Regions from separate parts of the Desemzia sp. C1 genome, predicted to be linked through region 1. Evidence: riboswitches for the same ligand, from Rfam matches in the RefSeq annotation. Region 1 holds a riboswitch; each other region holds the start of a gene.
The links. A riboswitch is a leader RNA that binds a small molecule or an ion and turns the genes downstream of it on or off. The one in region 1 is predicted to bind lysine.

Region 1 (7,189 bases):
CTGGAAGCAGCGATCACTCCTAAGACTAAAGCTATTATCATCAATACTCCAAACAATCCTACAGGAACGATGCTGGATGCTTCTTCACTAAAAGTGATTTATGAAGCTGTGAAGAAACATGAGCTTTTTGTGATCAGCGATGAAGTGTACAATCAATTAGTGTTTACTGAGTTACCTAGTCCATTATCGCAATATACGGATATCAAAAAATATATCATCACGTGTCAAAGTTTCTCGAAACCATACGCTATGACTGGTTGGCGTATCGGATACTTAATAGCGGATCAGGAATTTATTGAAGAAGCCCTCAAAATTCACCAATATGTGCTTTCATGCGTCAACACCTTCATTCAAGATGCCGCTATAGCTGCACTGGATTACGATGTGAAAGAGATGCTGGATTCTTACCGCTTACGGAGAGATTATGTTTATGACCGTTTGAGAGCTATGGGCGTGGACGTGGAATTGCCAGACGGTACTTTTTACATACTGCCATCGATCAAAAAATATGGGATGACTTCCTATGAATTTTGTAAACAATTAGTTCTTGATCAAGGAGTAGCTTTGATTCCAGGCAGCTATTTTGAAGCAGATGATTATGTACGAATCAGTTTTTGTGTCGACAGGAACGTTTTAGAAGAAGCGATGGACAGATTGGAGCTTTTCCTTTCTCGTTTACCTAAAGCAGAAGAGCAGTAAGGTATGCTCAAATGGTTTGCGTTCCTTTATTAGCGGAAACAGCAGAAAAACGGTACGCAAAAATCATTTGCGTACCGTTTTCTCGGTAAAAAGAGAAATAAAGGAACGAAAGCAACATTTGCGTTCCTAAAAGGCATCAAAATCCTCAAAAAGGGGACGGAAAGCGTTCTCGCAGATTCCGCAATACCTAAACCAGCAAATAAAAGAAGAGTCCCATACAGACAGAGCATAGAATGCTTACTGTATGGGACTCTTCTATGGGTTAAACGATAAAATTTCAAGACCATCAGATTATCGGCAAGAGCTCCTTGAACCTCGTCGTTTAAAACTTACGTTAAAAAAACAATATTAAATGCAATGCTAAAGCTAGTTCAATACTCGAGACAGAAAGGCTTTCGTACGTTCTTCTTTAGGATGGTTGAAGATTTCTTCAGGAGTTCCAGCTTCAGCGATGACGCCTTTATCCATGAAGATCACGCGGTCGGAAACTTCTTTTGCAAAACCCATTTCATGCGTGACGATGACCATCGTCAAACCTGTTTCTGCTAAGTGTTTCATAGTTTTCAAAACTTCTCCGACGATTTCTGGATCCAAAGCAGAAGTCGGCTCATCAAACAGCATAACGTCTGGATTCATAGACAGAGCCCGTGCAATAGCTACACGCTGTTTTTGTCCCCCAGAAAGTTGATCCGGTTTAGCATTGACGTATCTTTCCATATCAACTAGTTGCAGGTTTTCTTGAGCAATTTTTTCTGCTTCCTCACGATCTCTTTTCAATACAGTTACTTGTCCAGTGACACAGTTCTCCAAAACGTTCATGTTATTGAACAAGTTGAAAGATTGGAATACCATGCCTAGATTTTTACGGTATTTTGGCAAACTGTATCCTTTTTTCAGAACATTTTCACCTTTATAAATGATTTCTCCGCTGGTTGGTTTTTCTAATAAATTTATGCAGCGAAGCAGTGTAGATTTTCCTGACCCGGAAGAGCCGATAATAGTAACAACTTCCCCTTTAGTAACGGAAAGGCTGATATCTTTCAAGACTTCGTTTTTTCCAAAATTCTTTTTTAAATGATTAATTTCGATAGTTGCTGACACGAGAAGACCTCCTTATTCCTCAGGATTTAATTCATCAAGCATGGCATATTCACTTGGACCATCAATTTTTCGTTCGACCAGACGCAAGAGCTGAGTTGCTGAAATTGTTAAGACAAGATAGATAACACCAACGATCGTAAAGGTCTGGAAGTATTGGTAGTTAGTACCCGCAGCGGTTGTTCCTTGGAAGAACAAGTCAGCAACACTAATAACACTCAGAACAGCCGTGTCTTTAATATTGATAATGATCTCATTACCCGTTGCCGGCAGGATATTCCGCATTACTTGGGGAAGGACAACCTTGATCATTGTTTGGCCATGTGTCATTCCAATGGCTTGAGCAGCTTCAGTTTGACCTTTGTCAACAGCGAAGATACCCCCTCTGACGATTTCAGACATATACGCTCCAGTATTGATCGACACAATCAACAACGCTGCAACTGTCCGGTTCATAGAGACACCAAAGGCTAATGCCGTTCCATAATAAATGACCATTGCTTGCACGATCATGGGAGTTCCACGAAAGACTTCAATATAGATAGTCAAAAGTCCATGAACAATTTTTTGGAGGAAACGGCTAAATGGATTTTCAGCAGAGGGCAGTGAACGGAAAATACCAATGAGCAATCCAATCAGCAACCCAACAATAGTTGAAAATACAGCGATAAAAAGAGTCAGACCTGTTCCACGAAGAAAGAGGATACCATATTCATCTAAAATGTTTCTAAAATCACTAAGCAACCCTTCATCTGAATCAGATTCTGCAGTTTCGCCATCAGGTACTTCTTCTACTGCAGCAGGTTGCTCTTTAATGGCAGTGTCCATTAATTCTGTACGTTCATCTTCGGAAATGGTTGCGATGATTTCATTGATTCGTTCAAGATCTGGATCTCCTTGACGCATTCCAATAGCCACTTGCACGTCTTCGGGATTGGTTTGGAATCCTTCTCCCTCATCAAATTCCACCATGGTTAAGTCTGGATTAGCACCAGTAGCTGTTATCCCTTCAGGACGTTCGCTAACGTAACCGTCAATGACACCTGAAGCAAGGGAAGTACGCATGGCCGAAAAATCTTTCATGGCTTGTTCTTTTTGTACATCGGGTATTTGATCAATAACAGTGTAATGAAACGTACTCTGTTGGGCAGTGATTTTTGCGTTAGAAAGATCAGACAGGTTGCGTGCATCGGCAAATGGACTGTCTTTTCGAGTGACTACCACTAAATCTGACTCATAATAGGCATCGGTAAAGTCGATTTGCTCACGGCGTTCTTCAGTTGGAGACATTCCGGCAATAACGGCATCAATCGTTCCAGACTGCAACGCAGGAACCAGGCCATCCCATTGGACTTTGACAATGACTAATTCTTTGCCTAATCCGTCTGCGATTTTTTTCGCGATCTGAACGTCATATCCACCAGCATAAGCAGACCCTTCCTCTCCAAAAATAGGAATAGCACCGTTATCTGGAGATGTCTGTGTCCAATTAAAAGGTGCATAACTGGCTTCTAAACCAACCCGAAATTCATTATCTGGACTTTGTTCTTGTGCTTTCACCGTTAGAGGTTGTGCTAAAGAGACAAAGCAAATGACACTTAGTAGTAAAAGTAAAATATTTTTTTTCAAATGACTCATTCCTTTCACGAGGTCTGAACAAATGATAGAAAAAAAGGTACAAAAAAAGCCATCGTCCATGATTGGAAAATGGCTGAAGACTTTACGTCGGCAAACCTTTTACAAGCATAGCGCAACTCAGCAATAGCTGAGACAGTTTACAAATTGTTCATTTGCAACCCAACAAAATGTTCAAGCAAGAATCATTTTGTTTCGGCGATGTCCCCTAGCTCTGCTTCACAGTGTTGCCTCACTCAGCAGGATTAATGAACCTCGCGACCTCTATCAAAATATTAAGGATACTCGTATTTAATTGGTGATCTTTATAAGATTTTAGAAGAAAACTATGCAGTTGTCAATTTTTTATTGTAAAATTTTCCATCTTGTAGTTATTAAGTAAAGACGAGACTGTTTATTTACGCGTCTTTATAAAAACTATTTTAGTTTTAAGGAATTCAATAAACTCTTTAAATGCGACAAAAATTCACCGTTCAAAGCCAACAAGGAAGTGGCGAAGACAGTATGTCACAGCTTCACGAATCGATCGTAACTTATTAACATCAAATAGTATACAATCTGGTTTTTATGCAAATACTAGAACTGAAAAGAGTTGACTAAATACATTTATTTTTAATTCTAAATTCATGAGAAACATACGTCTAAAAATTTCAGGAGAAACATGGGAGTGCTTGTAGCCTTAGGACATGATCTTTGGCTCGAGGTGGTCCCATGGCTGTCTATAATTCCCCTATAAGTCGGAAGAAATTTTGTTAGAAATTAAAGAAAACAAAAAATCCCCTGCCGAATAGCAGGGGATAGAATAATTAGTATTTAGCTAATTTTTCTTGAAGACCTGGTACATCTGATTCACGACAGTACACAAAATGTCCTGGTGCGATTTCTCTCAGCTTTTCTTCTTCGCCATTTGAAGGACGAGGAGTGTAAGCAAAGCGAGTACGATTGCGTTCGTAATCTGGATCAGGCAATGGAATAGCTGAAAGCAGACTTTCTGTATATGGATGCAATGGTTTGTTGTATACGTCATCAGCAGGTGCTAATTCAACGATTTTACCAAAGTACATTACACCGATACGGTCACTAATGTATTTCACCATAGACAAGTCATGTGCAATAAACAAGAACGTTAATTTTTGTTTTTTCTGCAATTCCATCAACAAGTTGACTACTTGCGCTTGGATAGACACATCAAGAGCAGAAATCGGCTCATCCGCAATGATCATTTTAGGATCCACTGCTAAAGCACGAGCGATTCCGATACGTTGACGTTGTCCACCTGAAAATTCATGCGGGTAACGAGAAGAGTGGTCTTTGTTTAATCCAACTAATTCCAGCAATTCTTCTACACGAGCAGTAACTTCTTCTTCGCTGTTGGCTAATTTATGAATCTCAATTCCTTCAGCAATGATATCTCTTACTTTCATACGAGGATTCAAAGAAGCATAAGGGTCTTGGAAAATCATTTGCATGTTTTTACGAAAGTCTAATTGATCTTTTCTTCCGTGTAAAGAATGAACTTTAGTACCATCAAAGTAAATTTCACCGTCAGTTGGGTCGTACAAACGAATGATCGTACGTCCAGTTGTCGTTTTCCCACAACCAGATTCCCCTACAAGCCCGAAAGTTTCACCTTCATAAATATCGAAAGAAACATCGTCAATGGCTTTGACTTCATTTTTAGAACCAACGTTAAAGTACTGTTTTAAGTTTTTTACTTCTAAAAGTTTTTTACGATTAGTATCTTGGCTCATTTACTTCTCCTCTCGAATCACGTTCAGTTGTGATTTCATCAACTGAAAGATTGCCTTGTTCTTGATCGATCTCAACATCTTGACCGCTCAGTTTTGTCAGGTCGCTTGACGGAGCAAGGTCCACTTGCTTAGCACGGAAGCCGTTTTGACGGGCTACGATACCAGCTGGAGGAGTAACTTTTGGAGCATCCGGATGTAATAACCAAGTTGCTGCAAAATGAGTGTCAGATAATTTGAATAAAGGCGGTTCGTACATTGTATCTACTTTCAACGCATACTCGCTACGAGGAGCAAATGCATCACCCTTAGGAGGATTCAACAAGTCTGGAGGTGTTCCAGGAATAGCGTACAAATAACCACTTGTTTCTAAAGTAGGCATAGAACTTAATAGTCCCCAAGTGTAAGGGTGTTGTGGATTGTAGAAAATCTCGTCAACCGTTCCCACTTCCACAAATTTACCAGCGTACATAACAGCTACACGGTCTGCAACGTTTGCTACAACACCTAAATCATGAGTGATAAAGATGATAGACGTTTTGATTTTTTGTTGCAATTCTTTCATTAATTCTAAGATTTGAGCTTGAATGGTTACATCAAGAGCAGTAGTTGGTTCATCAGCAATCAAAATATCAGGGTTGCAACCTAATGCAATCGCAATAACGATACGTTGACGTTGGCCACCTGAAAATTGATGAGGGTATTGCTTCATTCTTTTTTCAGGGTTTGGAATACCAACCAAACGCAATAATTCTTCCGCTTTTTTGTAAGCTTCGTCTTTAGATACGTTTTGATGTTTCAAAATAGGCTCAGCAATTTGTTTACCAATTTTTTGAGTAGGATTCAAAGAAGTCATTGGATCTTGGAAGATCATAGCAATCTCTGAACCACGAATTTTTTGCATTTCTTTTTCAGATTTTTTGACAAGGTCTTCACCTTTGAAGAGAATTTCACCACTGTCAACATTAGCATTGTTAGCTAACAAGCGCATAATGCTTCGACTGGTAACCGATTTTCCGGATCCGGATTCACCAACGATGGCTAGTGTTTCGCCAGGCTTCAAATCAAAATTTACTCCGCGAATGGCGTGGACTTGTCCTGCATACGTATCAAATGAAATGTGCAGATCTTTTACTTCTAATATATTTTCCATGAGGCTTCCTCCTAATCTCTCAGTTTTGGATCAAACGAATCTCGTAAACCATCTGCTAATAAGTTGAAACTGATCATAATGATACTCATAACAGCAGAAGGGTACCACATCAAGTGAGGTAAGAAACGGAATGTTTTGTATCCATCATTGATCAATGTACCTAATGAAGCTTCAGGAGCAGGAATACCGATACCGATAAAGCTTAAGAAAGCTTCAAAGAAAATAGCGGACGGAATTGAGAACATAACTTGAATAATAATAATACCCAATAAGTTAGGCATAATGTGTTTAAAGGCGATACTTAAAGAAGATTGTCCAAGTGTTTTAGCCGCTAAGACATATTCTTGGTTTTTCAATTTAAGGGTTTGTGCCCGAACAATACGAGCCATTGAGATCCATTCAGTCAAAGCTAAGGCAATGATAATAGATTTGATACCAGGATCAAACACTAATAACATTAAGATAACAATAACCAAGTTGGGTACCCCAGAAAGAACTTCCAGTATACGCTGCATCACAGTATCTACTCTTCCGCCAATCCAGCCGGATAATAGCCCGTAAGTTACTCCAATAACCAGATTCAATAAGGCAGCCACGAATGCAATAAACAGCGATACTCGTGTACCATATAGAATACGCGACAATAAGTCACGGCCTAGGCTGTCTGTTCCTAGATAGTAGGATACGTCACTATCAACGCCTTGTTGTTCATATTTATCTACGCGTGTTCCATTTTGATCAATTGTTCCGTTTAAACCATTAATATCCAAACCAGGGATTTTAGGCGGTAAATTCGCATGTTCAATAGTTTGAACATTTGGACTTTGAGGAGCAATTACTGGAGCAAAGAGACTCA
Region 2 (7,189 bases), 490 kb from region 1:
CTTTTTTCCGATAAAGTGGCGATATAAGCATCTGCTTTTTTCAAATTGTCTTCTGCGTAAGCAAATAGATCATCTCTTGACCAGCCGTCTGGAACAAAACTGACGCCCCGTTCTTCGCTGTCTTCTTTTTGATTGCGTAAAATATTAACTGCTTGAAGTCCTCGTCCGAATCCGATCGCCAGATCCAGGTCCGTTTCTTGGCCATAAGACCAATGCCATAACTTAGACAAGTAAACTCCTACAACACCAGCTACGTAATACGTATAGTCATCTAGATCTTCTTTAGTCTGCACTTGCCAATTTTTCTTCGCCCATTTGGCCATACCAAATGCCATTTCACTGCTTATCTCCATCATCATGGGGCGAGAGCCTTCGGGACAGGCTTGCACCCAATCGTACAAGCGCAAAGAAACTTCAGGCAATTGCTCCTTTACAGGTTCGATAATGCGGAGATACGCTTCTTCAGTAAATGGTCGCTTAAAGAGTTCGCTCACTTGCATCAACAACTCATATTTCGTATCGTCTGAAATCAGTTCATGGTCTTCGATCTCATCGATCGCGCGCATCACTAAATACGCAGAGGCCACTGAATGTTTTAAATCGCTTTTCAAAAAGGTGATCGGAATATAAAAAGTTCGGCTTGTTTCCTTCAAAACTCGCATAGCTTCTTTAGGAAACTGTTCATTTTTCTTCATGCGTTTCTCCTCCTGAAAGTTCTTATTCCTATTGTATAAGAACTTTTCTAAATACTAAAGAAATAAATAAGAAGAAAAGAAGAAGATTTCATTATTTTAGTTGGTAATGAAAAAGATGCTTCCTTTTGCAGAAAGCATCTTACAAATCTAAACGTCTAATATTCGACCAGCTAAAGCTTTAATCATTTCAGGATCATCATGAGAGAAGAATTGGCTCTCGCTTTTATCTAATGTTTTAATGGCTTCTTTGTCTTCTTCAGTTAAAGCAAAATCGAAGATAGATAAATTCTCTTCCATCCGTTCTGGTTTTACAGTCTTCGCTAATACAATAACATCCTGCTCGACCAGCCATCGAATAATCACTTGAGCCACCGTTTTGTTATATTTAGCCCCAATAGCTGCTAAAACGGGATTTTGGAATAAGTTGTTTTTCCCTTCAGCAAATGGTGCCCATGCTTCTGAAACGATTCCCTCAGCTCTTAACAATTCGAGCGTTTCACTTTGCTGATGATAAGGATTGATTTCAATCTGATTTACTGCGGGAGTTGTTTTATTGAATTGGGATAAGTCGACAGCTTTAGCAACTGAAAAATTACTGACTCCAATAGCCCGAATTTTACCCTCTTCCTGTAACTTTTCCATTGCTCGCCAAGCACCATATGTGTCATTATATGGTTGGTGCAAAAGCAGTAAATCAACATACTCCAAATTCAATCTGTCTAAAGAACGTTTGAATGACTCCAATACACCATCATAAGTCGTATTACTGATCCAAATTTTTGTAGTAATGAACAACTCTTCTCTTGAAACACCCGATTTTTTGATTCCTCTCCCAACAGCTTCTTCATTCAAATAGCTTTGAGCTGTATCGATATGTCGATATCCTGCTTTTATGGCATTTATAACTGACTCTTCTGCTTCTTGCGGATCTGTGATTTGAAAAGTTCCGAATCCTAAAATAGGAACCTTTACTCCATTGTTTAATTTTATTGTTTGCATACAGCACTTTCCTTTCTTTACTAAAATTGATTTCGCTTACATTTAAATGTAGATACCATCTATTTCTACTGTAAACTATAGAGTGTACTCCATAGCAAGTACTTTCTTCTCTTCATTTCTATTTTTATTCCATTTCTTTAACATGAGCCATTTCCCATAACTGTTCGATGTCTTTCTCTTCTACAGAACCAGCTTGAAATTGCGCTACATGCTCATCATAAGTAGCAATCTTATGGATCAGCAAATCCCGTGCCTGTTCCATCTCAACAATACGAGCTTCTATCTGTTGGAGTTGATTAGAAAGAATTTCTTTCTGCGCTTTTGAAACGTCTTCGGTAGATTGAGCTAATGTTGCAAATTCAATCATCGATTCGATAGATAACCCTGCTTTACGTAAACTTTTTGCTAAAAAAATCCAATTCAAATCCATTGTCGTATAATTCCGATACCCATTTTTATCCCTTTTGACAGGCGGAATGACACCGACTCTTTCATAATACCTTAACGTATCTATCGATAACTCAAACATCTTTGCTGCACTTTTAATGTTCATCTTTCAACCTCCTAAACATTCATACTAACTAGTATTATAAACTATGGAGTTTACTCCATACCAACAAATATAAATGGTTGATGAAATGAAAAAAAGCAATCTCTTTGGTCACTACAAGAGATTGCTTTTTAACTACTGTAACTAACGCTCACATTCCATCGTATCTTCGGTCTTTCACGAAAGCGGCTGCTTCTAGATCCTCTGCCATTTTAAATCCTTGGCGTTTGTAGAAAGAAATAGTACTTTCTGTTCGATCCGTTAACAGCAGATTTTGATTGACCTTAGGATACTTGTTGAGTACTCGATCAAGCAGCTCGCCGCCAATTCCTTGGTGTTGAAAATCGGGTTTCACCAATAGATCTTGTACAAATAAAATCGTCTCTTTATCAGTAATATACCTAACTAATCCAATCAATTCCTGTTCTTTATACGCAGTGATTATAAAAGAATTTCGGATGCCTCTTAACAGTTTTTCCATGTCTTTCGTATAAGCGGACCACCCCACTGAATCGTATAAAGCATGAACAGCTTTTTCCGGCAGATGTTGGTTTTCTTTAAAGATAATTGTCATGTTGTTTTCTCCTCTGATTTTATTTTTTCTTAATAATCAGTAGAAGATTTCATACAGCAACGTCATTTAAGCCCTCCTTAAAGCAGTTCTTTCCGCAACTCTGCTCCTGATTTTGGAGAAAGATACGCTGGTGCGATATCAAAAACCGTTTTGGCGCCGTATTGTTTTTCTTGTGCTAAACGATAGGCTGCTCGAGCATAAGCAATAGCTGCAGCTGCAGTGAATTGAGGATTGCTGTCCAAATCTAAGCTGAATTCATAAACAGCCATATTCGCTTCATCAGTATACCCTCGACGAATCACACGTCCGCCATGCGGCATCCCTGTATGCTGCTGGTAGAACTCTGCTTCATTTATAAAATGAACTTCTGATTCGTATTCTGCAAAATAATCTTTCATCGTTTGGATGTCTTTTGTGATGCCTTCTTTATCTGCACCTTCTTCAGGCACAATATAGCACACTCGTTTATGAGAAGAGGTTTTTGTGTAAGAAACTTCTTTCCCTTCTTTGATTTCCGTGATCAAATCGTCATTAGGAAGAGTATATTGTACCCCTAATTTAACACCCGCTACTCGTCTGATAGCGTCACTGTGCCCTTGGCTGACCCCTTTGCCCCAGAACGTATATGTTTCTCCTTTGGGCAATACAGATTCCGCTACCAATCGATTCAATGAAAACAAACCAGGATCCCATCCAGTCGCAATCACTCCTACTGTCTGATTGGTTAGTGCTGTTTCATTGATACTGTCAAAGTGAGCCGGTATTTCAGCATGATTGTCGTAGCTGTTTACTGTGTGGAAATTCTGTTGCAGTACAGGAGCTTGGACAGGAATATCCGACTTCGATCCTCCACATAGAATCAAGACATCGATCTTATCTTTAAAATCAGTGATTTCGTCCAACTGATAAACTGCTGCATTACTCGGCACTTGTGCAGGATCTCTTCGTGTGAAGACACCTGTTAGTTCCATATCCGGGTTCAAGGCCAACTCCGTCTCTACCCCTTTTCCTAAATTACCATACCCTACAATACCAATTTTGATCGCCATCGTGTTTCCCCTTTCCAAATCCCTTATTGAATAATTGTTCATGAAAATAAACAAAAAATCATGAGCAAAAGGCACCCATGATTTTCTCCTTCTGCCCTCAATATAAGCAGTTCTTCGCATTTGAGATGGGCATCTCAAAGTTGACAGTACCATACTTATTTAATATGATCCCAATGCTTTCTAGCATTTCGGCGACTGCACCTTTCGACAAGCTACTCTTTACAACCGCGACCTCTATCTTATATCGACTATTCTGTTTAATTTTCTTAACCCTAACACACGGTTTTTTAGAAATCAACTCATTCCTGTGGAGCGGAATGTGGCAACCAACAGATACTTACTAAAACACAACATGTAGTATTTAAGTAATTAAAAAAGTTATACATATGGTGTTTTTTTAGTTGTTATTTATTTTTTTAGCGGTAAAATAAAGAATAGATCATATAGAAAGCAGGAAGTCATATGTCACCACATCAAAAAAATGCAGTCTTACATAACCCTTTAACTGTCCAAAAAAATGACGGTCATTTAGAACCGTATCAATCTTCTAAATTGAAACGTTCGCTTTTAAAAGCTGCCCGTTTGGCGGACACTACAGAGTTATCCGATTTTAATGCTCTCGATTTGCTTAATGAAATAGAAAATTCTCTTTATTTTGAAGAAGAGGAAGTTGTTTCAACACTTTATTTAGATAGTCTTGTGAAAAAAGTTCTATCATTAAAAGGGTATCAAGCAACTTTAGAACACTACCAAGAATTCCAATCGAGTAAGCAACGTTCCCGCCATCAAAACCGAGATATCGATTATATGATTACTAAATTGTTGGCAAAAGATAAGACAGTAGTCAACGAAAACGCCAATAAAGACAGCAATGTATTCAACACCCAGCGCGATTTGACCGCCGGAATAGTGGCAAAAACGATTGGTATACGTTTATTGCCTAAATCGGTTGCCAATGCCCACGAAAAAGGCGACATCCATTATCATGATTTGGATTACACACCCTACTCTCCTTTAAGCAACTGCTGCTTGATCGACTTTGAGAATATGTTCGCTCAAGGGTTCAAAATAGGGAATGCTGAAGTAGAAAGTCCTCGTTCTATCCAAACAGCAGCTGCCCAAACGGCTCAGATCATTGCAAATGTGGCTTCCAGTCAATACGGCGGCTGCAGCTTTGACCGGATCGATGAAGTGTTGGCTCCCTATGCACAACTCAATCATCAAAAGCATCAATCAGAAGCTGAAAAATGGATCTCAGATCCTGAAAAGAAACAAGCTTACGTAACAGAACGAACTCAAAAAGACATTTATGACGCGATGCAAAGTTTAGAATATGAAATCAATACGCTTTATACTTCCCAAGGTCAAACACCTTTTACTAGTATTGGTTTTGGTTTAGGAACGAATTTGTTTGAAAGAGAAATCCAAAAAGCTATTCTCCAGATTCGAATCCAAGGCTTAGGGAAAGAAAAGCGGACAGCCATTTTCCCAAAACTGATCTTTACGTTAAAACGCGGATTGAACTTAAGCCCGAGCGACCCTAATTATGATATCAAACAGTTAGCCATAGAATGTTCTACTCAACGAATGTATCCGGATGTTTTGAGTTACGACAAAATTGTGGAGTTGACTGGAAGCTTCAAAGCGCCTATGGGTTGCCGATCATTCTTACAAGGATGGAAGAATGAACAAGGACAAGACATTACAGCTGGCCGTATGAATTTGGGCGTAGTGACACTGAACTTGCCTCGAATGGCTTTAGAAGCAAATGGAGACTTCTCTCTTTTTTGGACCATTTTCCGTTCTCGATTGGCTGTAGCCAAAGAAGCACTCGTTTATAAAGCTAAGCGGGTAGAAGAGGCTCTTCCTGAAAATGCGCCGATCCTTTACCAACATGGAGCATTTGGACAGCGGCTCGCTCCCGGAGAATCTGTAGCGTCTTTATTTGCTCACAAACGAGCAACTGTTTCACTCGGTTATATCGGATTATATGAAGTTGCAGCTTCTTTTTACGGGAATGATTGGGAAGCGAACCTTGAAGCAAAAGAATTTACTCTGGAGATCGTTAAACAATTGAAAAATGCTGCTGATCAATGGGGTGACGAATACGGCTATCACTTCAGTGTATATTCTACTCCTAGTGAAAGTTTGACGGATCGTTTTTGTCGTCTGGATACCGAAAAATTCGGTGAGGTCCCAGACATTACCGCTAAAGGTTATTATACGAATAGTTTCCATTATGACGTCCGGAAAAATCCTACTCCTTTTGAAAAGCTGGATTTTGAAAAAGACTATCCGCAGTTTTGTTCTGGAGGCTTTATCCATTACTGCGAATACCCGAAACTGGATACCAATCCAAAAGCTCTGGAAGCAGTATGGGATTATGCCTATGATCGAGTAGGCTACCTTGGCACCAACACTCCGATTGATCATTGCTACAAATGTGATTTCAAAGGCGAATTTGAACCTACAGAAGTTGGCTTTAAATGCCCTGTTTGTGGCAATCACGATCCGGCTGAATGCGATGTCGTCAAACGGACATGCGGTTACCTGGGTAATCCGCAACAACGTCCTATGGTAGCAGGACGCCATAAAGAAATCCGGTCACGGGTCAAACACTTGAAAGGTCGTGACGAAAATGCCTAACCCGATCGAATGGACGTCTGCTGCTTACAGCCGGAACTTCATTGCCGACTATAAACCATACAATTTTGTCGATGGTGAAGGAGTACGTTGCAGCTTATACGTCAGCGGGTGCTTATTTGCTTGCAAAGGTTGCTATAACAAAGTAGCCCAGTCGTTTACTTACGGAAGACCGTATACAAAGGAACTGGAAGATCAAATCATTGAAGACTTGCGTGCTGAATATTGCCAAGGTTTGACCTTATTAGGTGGGGAACCCTTTTTAAATACCGAGGTCACTCTATCTTTATGCCGCAGAGTTCGAGAAGAATTTCAACATCAAAAAGACATTTGGAGTTGGACCGGTTATACATGGGACGAATTGATGGAAGGCACAGCAGATAAAAAAGAATTGCTGCAGTATTTAGATGTAGTCGTCGATGGCCGCTTTGAATTGGGACTAAAAGATTTGACGCTGGCTTTTCGCGGCAGTTCCAATCAACGAATCATCGCTGTTCCGGAATCGATTGAAACGGGAGAAGTTGTGTTGTGGAGACCTGAACAGTAACGACTGAATGAATAGACAAAAACGGACTGTCATATAACAGTCCGTTTTTGTCTATTGAAAAAGAAATTTCACTCCATTTCTTCTCCTTCTGTACTTTTTGCATTTTGTTCGACGCGGTATCTGACGATCTCC
Region 3 (7,189 bases), 1.0 Mb from region 1:
TTACACGAAATATTACCATTGTCCTAGTCGTTATTCTTATTTTGAGTCTGCTTTTCCTAGCCTATACCTTATTCGGCGGCGGTGGAAATGATGATGAAAATTCATTTTTGGATAATTCAACAGAATCCAGCTCAGTAAGTTCCCAAAGCAGTGAAGAAGAAAGCAGTTCTGAGTCTGAGAGTTCAGAAAGTTCAGAGAGCTCTGAAGCAAGTTCTTCACAGGATAGTGAAGAATCTTCTGAAACGGAGTCGGATGAATCAGAGGATGAAGACGAAGAAGCAGTTGAAGGAGAGTGGGAGCCAGTAGGTACTGAGCAAACCGGAGAACACGTCACCAACTATTCTGAAGGATCGCAAGACCGCATCGAGATCAAGAGAGCTACTTCTGTGGCAACCGGTTTAAGCGAAAATGACATGATCGAATGGTGGGTCGGAAATGCCGGCGACCAACAAGTAGAAACAACAGTATCTAATAAAGACCAAACAGATACTTATCGTGTAGTATTGAAATGGGTAGATGGTCAAGGATGGCAACCACTTGAAGTCGAAAAGTTGTCCGATAATCCTTACAATTAAATGTGTGTCAAAAGAGTTGAGACCGTGTGTCTCGACTCTTTTTCTTTTACCAAACAACAACGCTTGATTCCTTTGGATCACCAAGTCGGTATGATAAACTAGAAGCAATCAAGATACTGCAAATAAGAGTTGGAGGTTAAAGCAATGAAGAAGCCGCCAGATTTCAATATAGTAGAAGATATTTTGCATAAGACAAAAGAAGAGGTTGCGAATATGCACCCTATCAATATTTTACTGGTAGGGAAGACTGGTGTTGGAAAGAGCACGTTGATCAATAACGTCTTTAGAGAACGGTTAGCTGCTACAGGAATTGGAAAACCGGTTACACAGCATTTGAGACGAATCTCTAAAGAAGGTCTTCCTATTGTGTTATACGATACAAAAGGATTGGAATTAAATGAAGAGACGCAAAAGCGGATCAAAAAAGAATTGTTCCAAACCATTAAGAATAAGAAAGAAGAAGGACCTAAAGAAGCCATTCATGTCGCTTACTATTGCATCAATGCAGGCTCGTCTCGCATTGAAGACATGGAATTAGAGATGATTCAAGAATTAAGCGAAAAAGTACCCGTTATCATCGTTTTGACTCAATCTATCGGTGAACCTGCTAAAGAATTCAAAGCGTATATAGAAAGTTTAAATTTAAATGTCGTCAGTGTATTAAATGTGATGTCAGAAGATTTCATGATCATGGAGGATTTATCCATACCGGCTTATGGATTAAAAGAATTGATCTTGACGACTCTTGAAATTATTCCTGAGGAAACAAAAGAAGCTTTTAATAATGCCCAGCAAGTAGATATCGCTCTTAAAGCCAAATCTGCTCGCACATGGGCGACAAAATACATTGTGTCTTCTTTTGGGATCGGATTTTTGCCGATACCATTTTCTGATGCCTCATTGCTTGTTCCTATGCAAGTGGGTCTATTGGCGCATATCACAGCAATATTCGGCATCTCCATGGACAAAGCAACGATCACCAGTTTAGTGGCGGCCATTGGAGGAACAAGCGGAGCTACTTACGCTGGACGTTATATCGTATCCAATGTGGTCAAATTTATCCCCGGAGCTGGAACGATTGCGGGAGGTATCATCAGCGGGACAACAGCATCCATTATAACGACAGCTTTGGCCATGAGTTATATTGAAGTTCTTTCTATTATTGCTCAAGGAGAAAAAGATGGAAAGTATCCTGACTTAGCTAATATTGAAACATTGATGCGGGAAAAATTTGAAGAGAGACTGAAGAAGTCCAGTAAAAAACAAGCGGTCGAAACCACTGAAACAGAGGATCTTTCGTCAACTGAACTATCTAGTCCTAAAGAGAAGAAAAAATGGTGGAGAAGAAAGAAATCATAAGACTGACATGACGCAGGGGGTGAAAATGGATGCGTGTTTTTGTTGGGTTTGAACTGGACGAAACAGCAAAAAAGGCTCTTTTTAATGTGCAGCAGCAAATGATTCCTGCTGCAAAAAAAGGCCGTTTCACGGATAAACACAATTTTCATTTCACCCTTCAATTCATTGGTGAAGCCAATCCAAAAGAAATCGGTCAGTTAAGAACGATAGTCGCTGAAACAGCAGCTGAAACGAGCCCTTTTGATCTGTCAGTAGAGGTACTTGGTGCATTTCAAAAGAAAAAAGGCTTGATTCTATGGGCCGGTCCAAAAACAAGCGACCCATTGCTGCAACTGTATGAACGGCTGCATACTGTAATGAGAAAGAAATCGTTTATTATTGAAAAACAGCCTTACACACCTCACATCACTCTAGGACGAAACATTGGATGGAAAGAAAGCGCCAAAATTTCTTTCAACCCATCATTAGAGCATCCAATCCCCGTCCAATTAGAGTATTTGACTTTATTTGAAAGCGTACGCGTAAATGGTCGCTTAATGTATCGTCCTTTTGTGCGGTATCCCTTAAAGAGTTCAAAGAAATCTGCTGAAAGGAAAGAAGAATGATTTGATAGACAACATAGAAACGTTTTTCGCTCAATACCAGCCAAAACCGTTACACGTAACCAAAGAATACGCCGTACTCATCCCTATCATTGAAGTAGATGGTATTCCGCACTTGTTGTATGAGGTGCGCAGCCAACATATCTCCCAACCAGGAGACACATCTTTTCCTGGCGGCAGAGTTGAGCCGAATGAGACAGTTAAAGAAGCAGCGATTCGTGAAACTGTTGAAGAGCTGCAGATCCCAATCGAATCAATTCATGTCTTAGGAGCAATGGATTACATCGTTCAGAACAACCGTGTCATTCATTCAGTATTAGCCGAAATCAAAGGGGTAGACTTGCTGGATATTATTTGGAATGAAGAAGTAGAAGAAATCTATACGGTGCCGATTCAATACTTTATAGACAATGAACCGGATCATTATACGGTCTTAGGAATGATGAAGTACCCGCCTGATTTTCCTTATGACCGCATTCCAAATGGAAAACAATACAATTTCGGAAAACCTAAAAGCACGATTCCTTTTTACAATTTAAGTGATCATTATTTGTGGGGCTTTACAGCTTCACTGACCGAACGGCTTATTCATTTGATCAAAGAAAATAAGTTGTTTGACAGTAAAAAAGAGTGAGGCTCAAAGGCCTCACTCTTTTTATTTGCGTTTAATTAGAACGGTCCGTATTGAATGTAGTTCGCGATCAATAAGAAAATCATTCCCATAACCAACCAAATCAACATCAATTTACCAATGAATTTCAACCAAACATCATAAGATACTTTAGCGATGGATAATTGAGCCATCAATACACCAGAAGTTGGGATAATCGAATCCATAAAACCATCACCGAATTGGAACGCTAAAACAGCAGTTTGACGTGTAATACCCAATGTATCCGCTAATGGAATCATTACTGGCATAGTAGCTGCTGCTTGTCCGCTTCCAGACGGAATAAAGAAGTTGATCACGATTTGAGTGATGTACATTCCAACGACTGCTAATGAATCCGGTAGAGAACTGATCAAATGAGACAAATAGTTGATCAATGTGTCAATGATCAATCCATCTTCCATAACCACTAAGATTGAACGAGCGATCCCTACAACTAATCCAGCGAAGACCATTTCTTTCGCTCCAACGACAAATGATTCTGCGATGTCGCTTGGAGACATTCTTGAAATCAATCCAGTTAAAATACCCATTCCAAGGAAAACTGAACCAATCTCGACAATAAACCAGCCGTATTGGAATACACCGTAACCAATAATGGCAAAACCGCCAATAAATACAATCAATGTAGCTAAATGTCTTTTAGTGAAAGCAGGAAGATTTTCAAAATCGATTCCTCCAGCAGTCACATGGGTACCTGCTTTGCAGTCATACAACAAGCTTGTTTCTGGATTTTTCTTTACTTTCTCTGCGTAACGCATCAAGAATACAGATGTAGCTACCCATAGAGAAAGAAGAATAATAATTCTAAAGCCGACTCCAGAAAACAACGGCAATTCAGCAATTTCTTGAGCAACTCCTACAGAGAAAGGATTCATGAATCCGGCGAAAAATCCGATGGCTGCTCCTAAAGAAATAATCGATACACCGACTAAGGCGTCATAACCTAGAGCCAATGCTAAGGCTACACCGATTGGGATAAATACAATCGTTTCTTCTGAAAGCCCCATTGTAGAGCCCAACACACCAAAGACTAATAGTAAAATCGGAATGACCCATTTTTCTTTTCCTTGCAGTCTTTTAACCAATAAGTTGATTCCAGAGCTGATCATACCTGAATCTGTGATCAATTGGAATGCTCCTCCTACGATGAATAAGAAGAAAATGATGTCAGCTGTCTCCGTCATTCCTTTTGGAACGGATTTTAATACATCAAAAAATCCTTGTGGGTTCGATTCAACGATAGTGTAAGAATCAGGAATAACCACTGTCCGTCCGTCAACTTCAGCACGTTCAAATTGACCGGCCGGTAAAACATATGTCATGATCGCCATAACGATCGTAAAAGAAAGTAGTGTCACGAATGTATGTGGAATTCGTGATTTTTTTTGTTGCAACATAATAATAAGTCCTCCTAGTATTTTATCGAAATCAATACTATTCATTAAAATGCTTTTGAAGAGGCAGCAGAAAAAGTAAAAAAAATACACAAAAAAGCTATGAGCAAAAGGGCCCATAGCTTTATTTATACTAGACTATACCTTCTGCCCACAACATGAAGAGCGCTCCTATAGCAAATTTGGGCAATTTGCTTAGGCAGTGCTACGCTTATTCAGCGCAGCCCCAGTACATTAGCACTTCGGCGATAATTCCTTTCAGATACTCTTACTCTTAATTACCGCGACCTCTACATCACATTGAATAATATTCAGTTCATCAACAGTTACAAACTATACATCATCCTTAAAAAGATTGCAATCTTTTGGAAAGGTTTCTAATAAAAGCCTTCGTTTTCCCCCGATTTTAATAAATTGATGCATAAAAATACCATTATTTTTTTCAGAAATGGTGTAGACTAAGAGTAGAAAATAGTTTTTGTCTACTTTACTGGAGGAGTGCTTATGCTGTCATTATTTATCCTACTGCTTGAAAGAAGCGGTTTGATTATCTTATTAGCTTACCTGTTGATCAATATTTCTTACTTCAAAACAGCTTTAGCCAACCGAAAAGATTTGTCTGTTAAAATCAAATTAATCATGGTTTTTGGTGTGTTTGCATTGATCTCAAATTACACAGGAGTCGAGATCAACAAAGATCAACTGATCATGAACCAATTTGTCACTCAATTATCTGCAGACTCGGCTCTTGCGAACACACGGGTATTGACGATCGGTGTCTCCGGATTGATCGGGGGCCCACTCGTTGGGACGATTGTAGGACTGATATCTGCAGTAGTCCGCTACTTCCAAGGAGGAGGAAACGTGCATATTTACGTTATTTCATCCTTATTGATCGGATTGTTTTCAGGCCATTTCGGTGGACGCTTTGTTAAAAAAGGAAACTATCCATCTGCCGTTGACGGGATAAAAATCGGCTTTTTGATGGAGTTGGTTCAAATGCTGTGTATCTTACTATTAGGCAGTTCATTCGCCGAGTCGTGGGAGCTGGTTCGTTTTATCGCCTTGCCGATGTTATTGACCAACAGTATTGGTACAGCAGTTTTCTTATCCATTATCGACACGACTTTAAAGCAGGAAGAACAGACAAAAGCTGTCCAAACGCACGATGTGTTGCAATTAACGAATCAGACACTGCCTTATTTCCGTTCTGGGTTAAACGAAGAATCGTGTGAAAAAGCTGCAAAAACCATTAAAGAATGGATGAAAGTAGACGCTGTCAGTATCACCAATCAAGATCGAATTTTAGCTCATGTCGGAGCAGCCAGTGATCACCATATTCCATCTACCGAGATCATCACGGATCTGTCTAAGCAAGTGTTGAGTTCGGGCAAACTAAGAGAAGCGCATTCGCGCCAGGAAATCGGCTGCAATCGTTCTGACTGTCCTTTAGCAGCGGCTATTGTGATTCCTTTGCAGTCAAAAAATAAAACAGTCGGCACGTTAAAATTGTATTTTACGGATCCGTCAAAACTAACTTTTGTGGAACGACAGTTAGCAGAAGGACTAGGCAATATCTTTTCTCAACAAATCGAATTGGGTGAAATAGAAGAACAAAGCAAACTCTTACAAGATGCGGAGATAAAATCTTTGCAGTCTCAAGTCAATCCGCATTTTTTCTTCAATTCAATCAATACGATCTCAGCCTTGATCCGTATAGATAGCGAAAAAGCTCGAACACTCCTGATTCAGTTGAGCAATTTTTTCCGATCCAATTTAACCGGGGCAAGAACCAATATGATTCCTTTAACCAAAGAACTGCAGCAAGTAGAAGCTTTTCAAACATTAGAGGAAGCTCGCTTCCCAGGGCGGTATAAATTAACGATCGACTACGACAAAGAACTGGAACAAACCTTGTTACCGCCTTTCTTGATTCAAGTGTTGGTCGAGAACGCTTTTAGACACGCGTTTAAACACCGTAAAACAGGCAATCACGTTTGGGTAGATGTTCATGGAGAAGAAGAAACAATCCAAATCAGTGTAAGTGATAATGGGGTAGGAATCGATCCTGCACTAGTTGATAAACTGGGCAAAGAGATCATTCCTTCTGAAAAAGGTTCCGGATCTGCATTGGAAAATCTAAATAAACGCTTGATCGGACTTTTTGGAGAATCGGCAAAACTGCAGTTTCAGTCAACACACAAAGGAACCACTGTATCGTGCAGAATTCAACGAAGAGAATTGGAGGAGGGAAAACATGCATACATTGATCGTAGATGACGAACCATTAGCTAGAAACGAATTGACCTATCTATTAAGACAGTGTCCTGAAATCACGTCTATTAAAGAAGCCGAGACTATTGAAGAAGCGGTAGGTCGTTTGATTGAAGGTCCAATAGAATTGATTTTTTTGGATATCCATTTGACGGAAGAAAGCGGGTTAACGTTGGCAGACAAGTTAAGTCGCTTAGAACATCCACCTATTATCATCTTTGCTACGGCTTATGACGAATATGCTCTTCAAGCTTTTGAATTAAACGCCCGAGATTATGTATTAAAACCTTTTTCATTAGAGCGTATTCAACA

Region 2: it holds a riboswitch for lysine, as region 1 does, so the genes downstream of both, LMF32_RS03605 (diaminopimelate dehydrogenase) here and LMF32_RS05965 (ABC transporter permease subunit) in region 1, are expected to answer to the same signal.
Region 3: it holds a riboswitch for lysine, as region 1 does, so the genes downstream of both, LMF32_RS11035 (TIGR00366 family protein) here and LMF32_RS05965 (ABC transporter permease subunit) in region 1, are expected to answer to the same signal.

Annotation. Positions count from the first base shown of each region.
Region 1 covers NZ_JAJIZP010000003.1:1,136,826-1,144,014, forward strand. The annotation lists gene LMF32_RS05955 (pyridoxal phosphate-dependent aminotransferase) at 1-699, shown strand, start outside; gene LMF32_RS05960 (amino acid ABC transporter ATP-binding protein) at 1,066-1,800, opposite strand; gene LMF32_RS05965 (ABC transporter permease subunit) at 1,813-3,390, opposite strand; lysine riboswitch at 3,536-3,707, opposite strand; gene LMF32_RS05970 (ATP-binding cassette domain-containing protein) at 4,239-5,183, opposite strand; gene LMF32_RS05975 (ABC transporter ATP-binding protein) at 5,167-6,333, opposite strand; gene opp3C (oligopeptide ABC transporter permease) at 6,345-7,189, opposite strand, start outside.
Region 2 covers NZ_JAJIZP010000003.1:643,768-650,956, forward strand. The annotation lists gene LMF32_RS03585 (squalene/phytoene synthase family protein) at 1-695, opposite strand, end outside; gene LMF32_RS03590 (aldo/keto reductase) at 843-1,694, opposite strand; gene LMF32_RS03595 (MerR family transcriptional regulator) at 1,819-2,247, opposite strand; gene LMF32_RS03600 (GNAT family N-acetyltransferase) at 2,396-2,818, opposite strand; gene LMF32_RS03605 (diaminopimelate dehydrogenase) at 2,896-3,867, opposite strand; lysine riboswitch at 3,967-4,112, opposite strand; gene nrdD (anaerobic ribonucleoside-triphosphate reductase) at 4,330-6,513, shown strand; gene nrdG (anaerobic ribonucleoside-triphosphate reductase activating protein) at 6,506-7,057, shown strand; gene LMF32_RS03620 (DUF1801 domain-containing protein) at 7,126-7,189, opposite strand, start outside.
Region 3 covers NZ_JAJIZP010000003.1:2,181,584-2,188,772, forward strand. The annotation lists gene LMF32_RS11015 (YrrS family protein) at 1-575, shown strand, start outside; gene LMF32_RS11020 (GTPase) at 720-1,934, shown strand; gene thpR (RNA 2',3'-cyclic phosphodiesterase) at 1,964-2,539, shown strand; gene LMF32_RS11030 (CoA pyrophosphatase) at 2,541-3,170, shown strand; gene LMF32_RS11035 (TIGR00366 family protein) at 3,206-4,606, opposite strand; lysine riboswitch at 4,757-4,904, opposite strand; gene LMF32_RS11040 (sensor histidine kinase) at 5,108-6,883, shown strand; gene LMF32_RS11045 (LytTR family transcriptional regulator DNA-binding domain-containing protein) at 6,861-7,189, shown strand, end outside.